One region of the Streptomyces sp. NPDC050738 genome, then DNA from elsewhere that is predicted to be linked to it. Evidence: riboswitches for the same ligand, from Rfam matches in the RefSeq annotation. Region 1 holds a riboswitch; each other region holds the start of a gene.

What was found. A riboswitch is a leader RNA that binds a small molecule or an ion and turns the genes downstream of it on or off. The one in region 1 is predicted to bind cyclic di-AMP.
Region 2: another riboswitch for cyclic di-AMP. It lies ahead of AB0H78_RS04260 (M23 family metallopeptidase); the one in region 1 lies ahead of AB0H78_RS24925 (transglycosylase family protein).
Region 3: another riboswitch for cyclic di-AMP. It lies ahead of AB0H78_RS23565 (M23 family metallopeptidase); the one in region 1 lies ahead of AB0H78_RS24925 (transglycosylase family protein).

Annotation. Positions count from the first base shown of each region.
Region 1 is NZ_JBFAHN010000010.1:121,826-125,837, forward strand. Features, by position in the region: gene eno (phosphopyruvate hydratase) at 1-910, opposite strand, end outside; gene AB0H78_RS24925 (transglycosylase family protein) at 1,171-1,905, opposite strand; cyclic di-AMP (ydaO/yuaA leader) riboswitch at 1,909-2,056, opposite strand; gene AB0H78_RS24930 (transglycosylase family protein) at 2,326-3,192, opposite strand; gene AB0H78_RS24935 (cytochrome P450) at 3,306-4,012, opposite strand, start outside.
Region 2 is NZ_JBFAHN010000001.1:859,301-863,312, forward strand. Features, by position in the region: gene AB0H78_RS04250 (MFS transporter) at 1-47, shown strand, start outside; gene AB0H78_RS04255 (PP2C family protein-serine/threonine phosphatase) at 128-1,264, shown strand; cyclic di-AMP (ydaO/yuaA leader) riboswitch at 1,480-1,613, shown strand; gene AB0H78_RS04260 (M23 family metallopeptidase) at 1,625-2,668, shown strand; gene AB0H78_RS04265 (aldo/keto reductase) at 2,815-3,759, shown strand; gene AB0H78_RS04270 (PrsW family intramembrane metalloprotease) at 3,800-4,012, opposite strand, start outside.
Region 3 is NZ_JBFAHN010000009.1:134,843-138,854, forward strand. Features, by position in the region: gene AB0H78_RS23560 (pitrilysin family protein) at 1-1,153, shown strand, start outside; cyclic di-AMP (ydaO/yuaA leader) riboswitch at 1,351-1,498, shown strand; gene AB0H78_RS23565 (M23 family metallopeptidase) at 1,511-2,326, shown strand; gene AB0H78_RS23570 (GntR family transcriptional regulator) at 2,506-3,189, shown strand; gene AB0H78_RS23575 (HPr family phosphocarrier protein) at 3,314-3,595, opposite strand; gene AB0H78_RS23580 (GNAT family N-acetyltransferase) at 3,722-4,012, shown strand, end outside.

The DNA.
Region 1 (4,012 bases):
CCAGCTTGTCGGTGAGGACCTTCCAGCCCGCCCAGTCGTCCTCGTACAGCGGGTCCTCGATGGAGACCATCGGGTACGCGGAGACGAGCTCCTCGTAGTACTCGGTCATCTCGGCGGCCGAGCGGGACTTGCCCTCGAACTCGTACTTGCCGTCCTTGTAGAACTCGGACGCGGCGACGTCGAGCGCCAGACCGACGTCCTTGCCGGGGACGTAACCGGCCTCCTTGATGGCCTCGATGATGAGGTCCAGGGCGGCGCGGTTGGACTCGAGGTTCGGGGCGAAGCCGCCCTCGTCGCCGAGACCGGTCGAGAGACCCTTGGTCTTCAGGACCTTCTTCAGCGTGTGGTAGATCTCCGCACCCCAGCGAAGGGCTTCGGAGAAGGACTCCGCGCCGATCGGGGCGATCATGAACTCCTGGATGTCGACGTTGGAGTCGGCGTGCGACCCACCGTTGAGGATGTTCATCATCGGGACGGGCAGCAGGTGCGCGTTCGGGCCACCGAGGTAGCGGAACAGCGGCAGGTCGGAGGCCTCGGAGGCGGCGTGGGCCACGGCGAGCGAGACGCCGAGGATGGCGTTCGCGCCGAGGGAACCCTTGTTCTCCGTGGCGTCGAGGTCGAACATCGCCTGGTCGATCAGGCGCTGCTCGGTGGCGTCGTAACCGACGAGCTCCGGGCCGATCTGCTCGATGACGGCGAGGACGGCCTTCTCGACACCCTTGCCCTGGTAACGGTTGGGGTCACCGTCACGGAGCTCAATGGCCTCGAAAGCACCGGTGGAGGCACCAGACGGAACAGCAGCACGACCCGTGCTGCCGTCGTCGAGGCCGACCTCGACCTCGACCGTGGGGTTGCCTCGGGAGTCCAGGATTTCCCGGGCTACGACGACGTCGATGGACGGCACGAGCATCTCCTTATGGGATGTGACGCTATGGGGTGCAGGGTCGCTTTGGCCTTGCGACAAGAGCCTAACCGGCTGGCGGGGTTCGGCCAGCCGTGCGACCGGCCCCTGGGACGAAAAAGGGCCCAAAGTCGAGTATTGCAGGGCGAAGGACCTGAAAGTTACTGCCCGGTAATAGCTGAAAACCCCGGCCCGGCGCGAACGGGGGATGTCGCGCCGGGCCGGGGTGCCCTGGGGGGAGCCTGGATCGGCTCCGGCTGGTTCAGCTATCAGCTGAGGTGCAGCTGCTGGCCCGGGTAGATCAGGTCGGCGTTCTTGACGATGTCGCCGTTGGCCTTGAACAGCTTCTGCCAGGTCGTGTCGTGCGACTCGGCGATCTTGCTGAGGGTGTCGCCGGTCTTGACCTTGTACTCGCCGTCGCCCTTCTCGTACGAGGACGAGGAGGACGCCTTCGGCGCGGGGGTCTCCGCGGCGGGGGCCTGGGCCGAGTCGTCCGAGGACGAGCTGTCCGAGGAGGAGCTGGAGTCCGCGGAGTACGAGTTGTCGGACGAGGACGAGGACGAGTCGCTGGAGGACGAGTCGCTCGACGCCGAGTTGCCGGAGTCGGTGCTGACGCCCGGGTCGACACCGTCGTTGCTCAGGTTGCCGGCGCCGGCGCAGGCCCAGGCACCCGGGCCCTGCATGTCGAGCAGCTTCTCGGCCGTGGCGATCTGCTGGTCCTTGGTCGCCTCGTTGGCGTGCTGGGCGTACTGCGTACCGCCGGCGGCGGCCCAGCTGGAGTCGGAGAACTGCAGGCCACCGTAGTAACCGTTGCCCGTGTTGATCGACCAGTCGCCGCCGGACTCGCACTGGGCGACAGCGTCCCAGGTGGAGACGGAGGCGGCGGAGGCCGAGGTGGCGCCGATCAGAGGCGCGGCCACAGCGGCACCGGTGATGCCGGCGAGCATGGTGTAGCGAACGGCCTTCGAGGGGCGGCGGTGCTTGGACTTGCTGGAAAACAGCATGCGGAATCTCCTCACCGACGCCTACGAGGTGAGCTGTCGGGTTCGGGCCAATGAGTTGCCCGGCCGAGCGTCCTAGCGCTCGGCTTAACCCCAAGCCGGTCTCCCGGCACTTACCTGGGTCCCCCGCTCCTGCCTACGGCGCTTTACGCGTCGAGTATCCCGAGCGACCGACGGCAGGATTCGGCGTGACGGTCGCTGGTGCTCGCTTTGACGAGCGGCCTGAACCGTAAACACAGGTCGCCCCGATGTTCAAAGACGAACATCGGGGCGAAAAGCCGCTGCTTGCACACAGGAAGACCACATGTGTGCAGGTGGGCGACGGGTTGGACGTACGGAACGAACCGGGCATGAGCGGAGGGTGAAGAGACCCTTGTCTCAGTTGCTCAAATTGGGACATTAGCGCCCCAACTGCCCCGCTTTTCAGCCCAAATCGAGGCTCTGACCAGGAACGATGAGGTCCGGATCCGAGCCGACGGTCTTCTCGTTGGCCGCGTAGAGCGCCGGCCAGCCGCCCTTGATGTCGTGTGCGTCCGCAATGGCCCAGAGGTTGTCGCCGGTGCGGACCGTGTAGTCGCCTGCGGCGGCTTCGGAGCGATCCGTGGCGTCACCGCGGGAGGCGTGGCGGCCGGTGTCGCGGCCCGTGCCCGACGTGTCGGAGGTGTCCGACGCGTCCGTTCCGCCGCGGTGCTTGCCCTGGCCCTGCCCCTTGCCCTGGTCCGCGCCCTTGTCCGCGTCCGCGCTCGCGGAGGGTGCGGGCGTGGCCGTGGCGTCGGGCTTCGCGGACTGCGAGGGGGTTGCGGACGGAGTCGACGTCTCCGTGTCCGAGGGGGCCGGCGTCGCCGAATCCGTCGGCGCGGGTGTCGCGGTGTTCGTGGCGCCGGGGTCGACCGACGGAGTCGCACCGGCCTCGGCCGCGTTCGCCAGGCCGGAGATCTCCGCGCAGCTCGCCCAGGGCTTGGTGCCCTCCGCGTCGAGGACCTTCTGGGCCACCGCGATCTGCTGGGCGCGGCTGGCGAGGTCGGCGCGCGCCGCGTACTGCGAGCCGCCGTAGGTGTCCCACTTCTCCTGCGAGAACTGCAGACCGCCGTAGTAGCCGTTGCCGAGGTCGGCGCTCCACATGCCGCCGCTCTCGCAGAGTGCGACCCGGTCCCAGGTGCTGGAGTCCGCCGCGTGGGCGCCCGTTGCGGCGAGAAGCGGAATCGCGATGGCCGAACCCGTCACTCCTGCCGCTACGACAAAAGCGGGAGCCTGACGAGGGCGGCGATGCCGACCGTTCCCGGAGCTCATGCGAGGGCCTTCCGTGTGACGGATGAGTCGAACGGCGAACCTAGCCGGAATCGAACGCGGGTCACAAGTCGATGCAGCGCAGATCACGTGAAAGTCACAGTCTTGACGGAGCGTCAGTTCTGTTCGGCCGTGAACTCCACCGGAAGCGTGCGCAGTCCACGCATGATGAGCCCGCCGCGCCAGCGCAAATCGGCAGGATCTCCCGCAAGTCGCAGGTCAGGGAGGCGAGTGAGGAGCGTGGCGAGGGCCGTCCTGCCCTCCAGGCGGGCGAGCGGCGCACCGAGGCAGTAGTGGATTCCGTGGCCGTATCCGAGGTGCTGGTTGTCACTTCGGGAGAGATCGAGGGTGTCGGGCGCGGTGAAGCGCTCCGGGTCGCGGTCGGCGGCCGCGAGGACGACGAGCACGGGGTCGCCCTCGGCGATGTCCTGGCCGCCCAGCGTCAGCGCTTCGGTGGCGAAGCGCCAGGTGGCGAGCTCGACCGGGCCGTCGTAGCGCAGCAGTTCCTCGACTCCGGTGGCCAGCAGCTCGGTCTCTCCCGCCGCCAGCGAGGACTGGAGGCGCTCGCGCTGGGTGGGGTTCTGGAGGAGGGAGTGGACGCCGTTGCCGATGAGGTTGACGGTGGTTTCGAAGCCGGCGAAGAGAAGGATGAAGGCCATCGCGGCGGCCTCGTTCTCGCTGAGGTGCTCGCCGTGGTCCGAGGCGCTGATGAGGTGGGAGATCAGGTCGTCGCCGGGGTTCTCGCGTTTGCGGTGGATGAGTTCGGCGAGGTAGTTGCGCATCTTCTTGACCGAGCGGGCCACTCCCCCGCGCGGGCCGCCGC
Region 2 (4,012 bases), on a different contig from region 1:
GTCTCGCCCCGGCCCCCAGGGTCCCCCGGATGGCGGAGGCCGAATAGCAGGACGGCGCGGCTGCCAGCAGCCTGGGTGGGGCGCGGTACCGTCCGCGGCCGGGTACGGACCGGGCAGGAGAGTCACGGTGGGGCAGCAGGCTGACGGCGTACACGCATCCCGCTTCGTGCGGGTGCTGCCCGCGCTGCTGATCGCCGCCGGGATCTGCTTCGACATGGCGACCCCGGCGAACTACACCGCATCCCCGCTCTTCTCCGCCGCGCCCCTCATGGCCGCGCCGTTCTTCTCCGCGGGCGCCACGCTCCGTATCGCCGTCGCCTCGGTCGTGGCGGTCACCGGGCTGCGGATCTACCACCGGGACACGCTGACGGTCGTCTCGCTCACCGAGCTGTTCACCGTCCTCACCGTGGTCGTGCTCGCCCTCTTCATCAACCGGGTCATCCTCCGCAGCAATGCCGAGCTGGCCTCCGCCCGCGTCATCGCCGAGACCGCCCAGCGCGCCGTGCTGCCGGTGCCCGCCGACCGGATCGGCGGGCTGCACATCGCGGCGCGGTACGAGGCCGCGCAGGCCGACGCCTTCATCGGGGGCGATCTCTTCGCCGTACAGGACACGCCGTACGGGGTGCGGCTCGTGGTCGGTGACGTACGCGGGAAGGGCCTCGACGCCGTCGAGGCGGTGGCCGTGGTGATCGGCGCCTTTCGCGAGGCGGCCGAGCAGGAGTCCACTCTGGCGGGGGTGGCCCAGCGTCTGGAGCGGGCGCTGGCGCGCGAGGGGACGCGGCGCGACGGGCTCGATGCCTTCGAGGGGTTCACCACCGCGGTGCTCGCGGAGGTCCCCCGGGGGCTCGGTGTCGTACGGCTGGTCAACCGCGGGCATCCCGAGCCGCTGCTGCTGCACGCCGACGGGGCGCTGGACGCGCTGGCGCCGTCCATGCCCGCGCTGCCGCTGGGGATGGCCGAGTTGGGCAGCTGGCCGGACCGCGCGGACACCTCGCCCTTTCCGGCCGGGTCGACGCTGCTCTTCTATACGGACGGGCTCTCGGAGGCGCGGGATGCGGCCGGGGTCTTCTACGACCCGGCCGAGCGGCTGCGCGGGCGGATCTTCCCCGGTCCCGACGCGCTGCTGGACGCGCTGACCGGTGACGTACGGCGGTACACCGGAGGCGGGTCGACGGACGACATGGCGCTGCTCGCGGTGGGGCGGCCGGGGGAGGGCCAGCCAGAGCGGCGGCGGACCGTGGACATCGTTCGACACGGTACGTAATCGAAGGACGCCCCTGCGCATAACATTTGATGCACTGTCAGAAAACAGAGGTTTCGGGTGGGGTCGTCAAGTCGACCTGTTTTGCTGGACTGTGTCCCGTTAAGTCCAGGCCAAAGGCGTTAACGATCAGTCGGAACGGCTTGGAATCAGACCCCCGCGTCTATTAACGTTCGATAACGCAGCGCGGTCGTCCCAGTCGTCGCAAGAGACGGCACCGTGCGCGTGCGCCGAATTCCGCAAGGGAACCGGGGAACCACCAATTGGGGTGAATCGGGCTGAACCTGGCCCGTAGGAGACCTTCCTGCTCCGAACCCGTCAGCTAACCCGGTAGGCGAGAAGGAAGGAAAGGAGTACGCCTCCGTGGCGTCCAACAACCCTGCCCCCCAGGCTCTTTATGTCCCGAATGACAATGACTCGTTCGGTTTCGGGGGTGACGGTGGCGGTGAGACCTGGGACGAGTGGAACCCCACCGAGGACTCCGTCCGTCCGGTACGCGGCAGACACCGTGTCGCCAAGCAGCGCGGCGGACTCGCCCGCAGCTCCACGGTGTTGGGTGTCGGCGTCATCGCCGCGGTCGGCGCGGGCGGCATAGCCACCGCCGAGGGCAAAGCCCCGGTCTCCATATCCCTGCCCGACCTCCCGGCCTCGGTCACCGACCACCTGCCGGAAGCCATCAAGGCGGACATCGCCCCGGACTCCTCCGACACGGAGACGAACGCGGCACCCCTCTCCACCTCGGGCCTCACCACGGCCGCCTCGGGCCAGGGCACCACGGACGCCGGCGAGACGCTGCGCGCCCGGATCCTGCAGCAGGCCGAGCAGCAGCAGGCCGGCGCGGACGCCGAGGCCAAGGCACTGGCCCAGAAGGCAGCCGCGGACAAGGCCGCCGCCGAGGCGAAGGCGAAGCAGGACGCGGCCGCCAAGAAGGAGGCCGCCGCCAAGAAGAAGGCCGCGGAAGAGGCGGCGAAGAAGGCGGAGGCCGAGCGTCTCGCCAAGCTGGCCGCCAGTTACTCGCTGCCGGTCTCCTCGTACACCCTCACCTCGCACTTCGGCGATGCGGGCTCGATGTGGTCCTCCGGCTACCACACGGGTCTCGACTTCGCGGCCCCCACGGGCACCCCGATCAAGGCCGTACACAGCGGCACGGTCAAGTCGGCGGGCTGGTCCGGCAGTTACGGCTACCGCACGGTGCTCACGCTCGACGACGGTACGGAGCTGTGGTTCTGCCACCAGTCCTCGCTGAACGTCAGCGCCGGGCAGAAGGTCACCACGGGCGACGTCATCGGACGGGTCGGTGCGACCGGCAACGTCACCGGCCCGCACCTGCACCTCGAGGTGCACCCGAGCGGCGGCGACGCGATCGACCCGATGGCCTGGCTCCAGGCACGCGGCATCAACCCCTGATCCCGCACCTCCCCAAGACACCGGCAGTCCTGGCGGCAACCCCCCCGACGCCAGGGCTGCCGGTTTTGGCGTACCCGGAATGCCCGGAATACCCGGAACAGGACCGGCTTGGAATAGGCACCACCGGACAGGGTGTTGATCAACCCATGACTTCTCTCCGTACGCTCGGCTCCTCAGACCTCGCCGTCTTCCCGCTCGCCCTCGGTGGAAACGTCTTCGGCTGGACCGCCGACGAGGCGCAGTCCTTCGCCGTGCTCGACGCCTACACGGCCGCGGGCGGCAACTTCATCGACACCGCGGACTCCTACTCCGCGTGGGTGCCGGGGAACAAGGGCGGCGAGTCCGAGACCGTCATCGGCAAGTGGCTCGCGGCCCGGGGCAACCGCTCCGAGGTGGTCGTCGCGACCAAGGTCGGCGGCCACCCGGTCGACAAGGGACTCTCGCCCGCCAACATCAAGAAGGTCGCGGAGGACTCGCTGCGCCGGCTGGGCACCGACCACATCGACCTCTACTACACGCACTTCGACGACGTCACGGTCCCGGTCGAGGAGATCATCACCGCGCTCGACGAGCTGGTGAAGGCGGGCAAGGTGCGGGCCATCGCCGCATCCAACATCTCTCCCGAGCGCCTCGACGCGTCGATCGCGTTCTCGGAGCGGGAGGGGCTCGCGCGGTACGTCGCGCTCCAGCCGCACTACAACCTGGTCTCCCGCGACACCTACGAGGGCGAGCTCCAGGACACCGCGGCACGCCACCAGCTGGCCTCCGTCCCGTATTTCGCGCTCGCCTCGGGCTTCCTCACCGGCAAGTACCGCCCGGGCACGGCAGTCGAGAGCGCCCGCGCCGAGGGCGCCGGCAAGCACCTGCAGAGCGAGCGGGGCCTGAAGGTGCTCGACGCGCTCGACAAGGTGGCCGCCGCGCACGACGCCGAGGTCGCGACCGTGGCGCTGGCCTGGCTCGCCGCGCAGCCGACCGTGGCCGCGCCGATCGCCTCCGCGCGCACGGTGGAGCAGCTGCCCGCGCTGACCGCGGTGGCCGAACTGAAGCTGACGGAGGACGAGGTGGCGGCGCTGACCGCGGCTTCCGCCTAGCCGGTAGGGGGCAGGGGCAGGGGCAGGGGCAGGGTCAGGGTCAGTACTGCCGGTACGGGTTGTAGCCGCCGTAGTGCAGGTACGGCGGTGGCACCCGCACCCTGCCGGTCGCCTGCGCCGCGTACAGCAGCGCAGGCCCGGCTATCTCCTTGCGCTGCCACAGGTGGTGCAGAAGCTCCTGCTCCCGGGCCATGAAGTCCGGGCCCACCGCACCCCGGTGGGCCCGGTGGCGCAGGAAGGCGAGCGTCGTCGC
Region 3 (4,012 bases), on a different contig from region 1:
GGGCACCGACAAGCACACCGCCGAGGAGTTCGCGGCCGAACTGGAGCGCTGCGGCGCCAACATGGACGCGCACGCCGACCACCCGGGCGTCCGGGTCTCCCTCGAGGTCCCCGTATCGCGGCTGCCCAAGGCGCTCGGCCTGCTCGCCGAGGCACTGCGCGCACCGGCCTTCACCGACGGCGAGATCAGCAGGCTGGTCCGCAACCGTCTCGACGAGATCCCGCACGAGCACGCCAACCCGGGCTACCGGGCCGCCAAGCAGCTCTCCAAGGAGCTCTTCCCGGCCTCCCTGCGCATCTCGCGCCCCCGCCGGGGCACCGAGGAGACGGTGGCGCGCATCGACGCCACAGGCGTCCGCGCCTTCTACGACGCGCATGTGCGCCCCGCCACGGCCACCGCCGTGGTCGTCGGCGACCTCACGGGCGTCGACCTGGACGCGCTGCTCGCCGAGACCCTCGGCGACTGGACGGGCAACACCGCGGCCCCCCGCCCGGCCCCGCCGATCACCGCGGACGACACGGGCCGCGTGATCATCGTGGACCGTCCCGGCTCCGTGCAGACCCAGCTGATCATCGGCCGGATCGGTGCGGACCGCCATGATCGGGTCTGGCCCGCCCAGTTGCTCGGTACGTACTGCCTCGGCGGCACCCTCACCTCCCGTCTGGACCGCGTCCTGCGTGAGGAGAAGGGCTACACCTACGGCGTACGGGCCTTCGGCCAGGTGCTGCGCTCCACTGCCGAGGGCACCGGTGCCGCGATGCTCGCCATCAGCGGCTCGGTGGACACCGAGTCCACCGGGCCCGCGCTGGACGACCTGTGGAAGGTGCTGCGCACGCTCGCCGCCGAGGGGCTCACCGACGCCGAGCGCGAGACCGCCGTACAGAACCTGGTGGGTGTCGCCCCGCTGAAGTTCGAGACGGCCGCGGCGGTCGCGGGCACGCTCGCCGACCAGGTCGAGCAGCACCTCCCGGACGACTTCCAGGCGCAGCTGTACGCGCGCCTCGCCGAGACCGGGACGGTCGAGGCCACGGCCGCGGTCGTCAGTGCCTTCCCCGCGGACCGTCTCGTCACGGTGCTGGTCGGAGATGCGGAGAAGATCGCGGAGCCGGTCAGGGCGCTGGGGATCGGTGAAGTGACCGTCGTCACGGGCTGATCGACAAACAGCAACAAAGGGGACCCCGGCGGCCATTCGGCCGCCGGGGTTCTCCCTTATGTCCGTTTTATTGGAGAGGTTGCCTTGATGTCCTGTGGCGTGCGCTACAAAAGGGGCTGTCTGTTTGGTCCCGGGAACGCGGACCGCTTACCGTCGGTCCCGCTGTTCGTCGTACTTATAGCCGCGTCCGCGGCCCCGGACAGTGATCGCCGAGTCCCCGTCTGGCGCGAGCCTGGGGAGCCGGGGACCCACATCAGTCCCTGGGGTGAATCAGGCGCAAGCCTGTAGGAGACCTTCCTGCTCCGAACCCGTCAGCTAACCCGGTAGGCGAGAAGGAAGGAAAGGACCAACCCCTTCATGGCGTTCGCCCGCCCTACCGGTAAGCACCGTGCCCCGAACCGTCTGACGCGCAAGACCGCGACCTTCGCCGGTGCCGCCGCCCTCGCCACGACCGGCGTCGTAGGAGGCCTGGCCGCCCCGGCCATCGCCGCCGAAGCAGCGGCCCCCGCCGCGGACACCGCCGCTCTCAGCCAGACCATCGTCATCGGCGACTCGCTCGCCGCGCACATCGACGCCCAGGCGGCCGCGCAGAAGCACGAGGCCGCCACGGCCAAGGCCGCCGCGAAGGCGAAGGCCGAAGCGAAGGCCAAGGCGGAAGCCAAGGCCAAGGCCGCCGCGGCCGCCAAGGCGAAGGCCGAGGCCAAGGCCAAGCAGGAGCGCGAGGCCAAGGAGCGCGCCGCCCGCGAGGCCGAGCGCAAGCGCCTGAACGCCTACGTGGCGCCGATATCGGGCTCCTACGTCTCCACCGGCTACAAGACCGGCGGCAGCCTCTGGTCCTCCGGCAGCCACACCGGCATCGACTTCCACGCCGCGTCCGGCACGTCGGTCCACGCCGTCGGCGCGGGCACCGTCGTCGAGGCCGGCTGGGGCGGCGCGTACGGCAACAACATCGTCATCAAGATGAACGACGGCACGTACACGCAGTACGGCCACCTCTCGTCCCTCGGCGTCTCCGTCGGCTCGACCGTCACCTCCGGCCAGCAGATCGGCCTCTCCGGTGCCACCGGCAACGTCACGGGCCCGCACCTCCACTTCGAGGCCCGCACGAGCCCCGAGTACGGCTCGGACATCGACCCGGTCGCGTACCTGCGCTCGCACGGTGTGAACGTCTGACATCCGCTCCACCAGAAGGCCCCGGCGCATCCGCGCCGGGGCCTTCTGCGTATGGTGCTGTGGCCAAAAGATATCCATGATTAACCGGCTGCCATCGGAAATTTACCTCCGCTGCAATAGAGTCGCCGAACAGGCGTCGATCGACCGCGTTTCGCGGGGATTAAGGCGGAGGTTCGGTGATGCGCATTCCAGCGCACTCGGTATGCACGGCAATCCGTGACGACATCGTCTCCGGTGTCTTCGAGCGCGGCAGTCGGCTCACCGAGGAGGTACTGGCCCGCCGGTACGGCGTCTCGCGCGTCCCGGTGCGCGAAGCGCTGCGGACCCTGGAGTCCGAGGGCTTCGTGACCACCCGCCGCCATGCCGGTGCCTGTGTCGCCGAGCCCACCGAGCAGGAGGCCGCCGACCTGCTCGAGATGCGGCTGCTGCTGGAGCCGATGGGCGCGGCCCGCGCTGCTCAGCGGCGTACCGAAGCGCACCTCAAAGTCCTGCGCGGCCTGGTCAGGCTGGGGCAGGAGCGGGCCAGGCGGGGGCAGGGCGAGGACTTGCGCTCACTCGGCGGCTGGTTCCACGAGACGCTCGCGCAGTCCGCGGGCAGTCCGCCGCTGACGGCGCTGCTGACCCAGTTGCGGCACAAGATCGCCTGGATGTACGCCGTCGAGCAGCCCGTCAGGCCGGTCGAATCCTGGGCCGAGCACGGTGCGATCGTCGACGCCGTGGCACGCGGCGACGCGGAACGGGCGAGGGCGCTGACCGTGCTGCATTCGGAACGGGTGAGCGGAGCGCACCGGCTGCGCCGTGCCGCCGCGCATCATGTGAGGACTTCGCAACATGCCGTAAACACCGCGGGCGGTTCGCATTAACAGTCGCGCCGTATACAAAGAAGAGGCAATTCAGTGCCTCTCCTTTCTGCTGCCCTGAATAGGTTCGGAAAATGCCGAAACCGCTCCACCGGAATTCTGGTGGAGCGGTTTCGGTGTGCGAAATTCAGACGGTCTCGGGGAGCTCCTCGAGACCCTCGGCGACCAGCTTCGCCAGACGGTCGAGAGCGGCGTCCGCGCCCTCGGCGTCCGAAGCGAGCACGATCTCCTCGTTGCCCTGCGCGCCGAGGCCCAGCACGGCGAGCATCGAGGCGGCGTTGACGGGGTTGCCACCGGCCTTGGCGATCGTCACGGGGACGCCGGTGGCCGTGGTGGCACGGACGAAGATGGAGGCGGGGCGGGCGTGCAGACCCTCGGCCCAACCGACATTTACGCGGCGCTCAGCCATGGTGTTGCCCTTCAAGTTCTCTGACTGTTGTCTAGACCATTCAACCACGGGGTACGGGATGCTGAGCCCCAGCCTGCCCCGGCCCGGACTCCTCCGCGACCCGTAGGTGCCCCGTAGGCTCTCCCCATGAACCCGGACCTGGCGTACCCGGCGCACTGGGAAGCCGATGTCGTGCTGCGCGACGGCGGCACGGCACGGATCAGGCCGATCGCCCCCGACGACGCCGAGCGGCTGGTCAGCTTCTACGAACAGGTCTCGGACGAGTCGAAGTACTACCGCTTCTTCGCGCCCTACCCGCGGCTGTCCGACAAGGACGTCCACCGCTTCACCCACCACGACTACGTCGACCGGGTGGGTCTGGCCGTCACCATCGGCGGAGAGTTCATCGCCACCGTCCGCTACGACCGCATCGGCGAG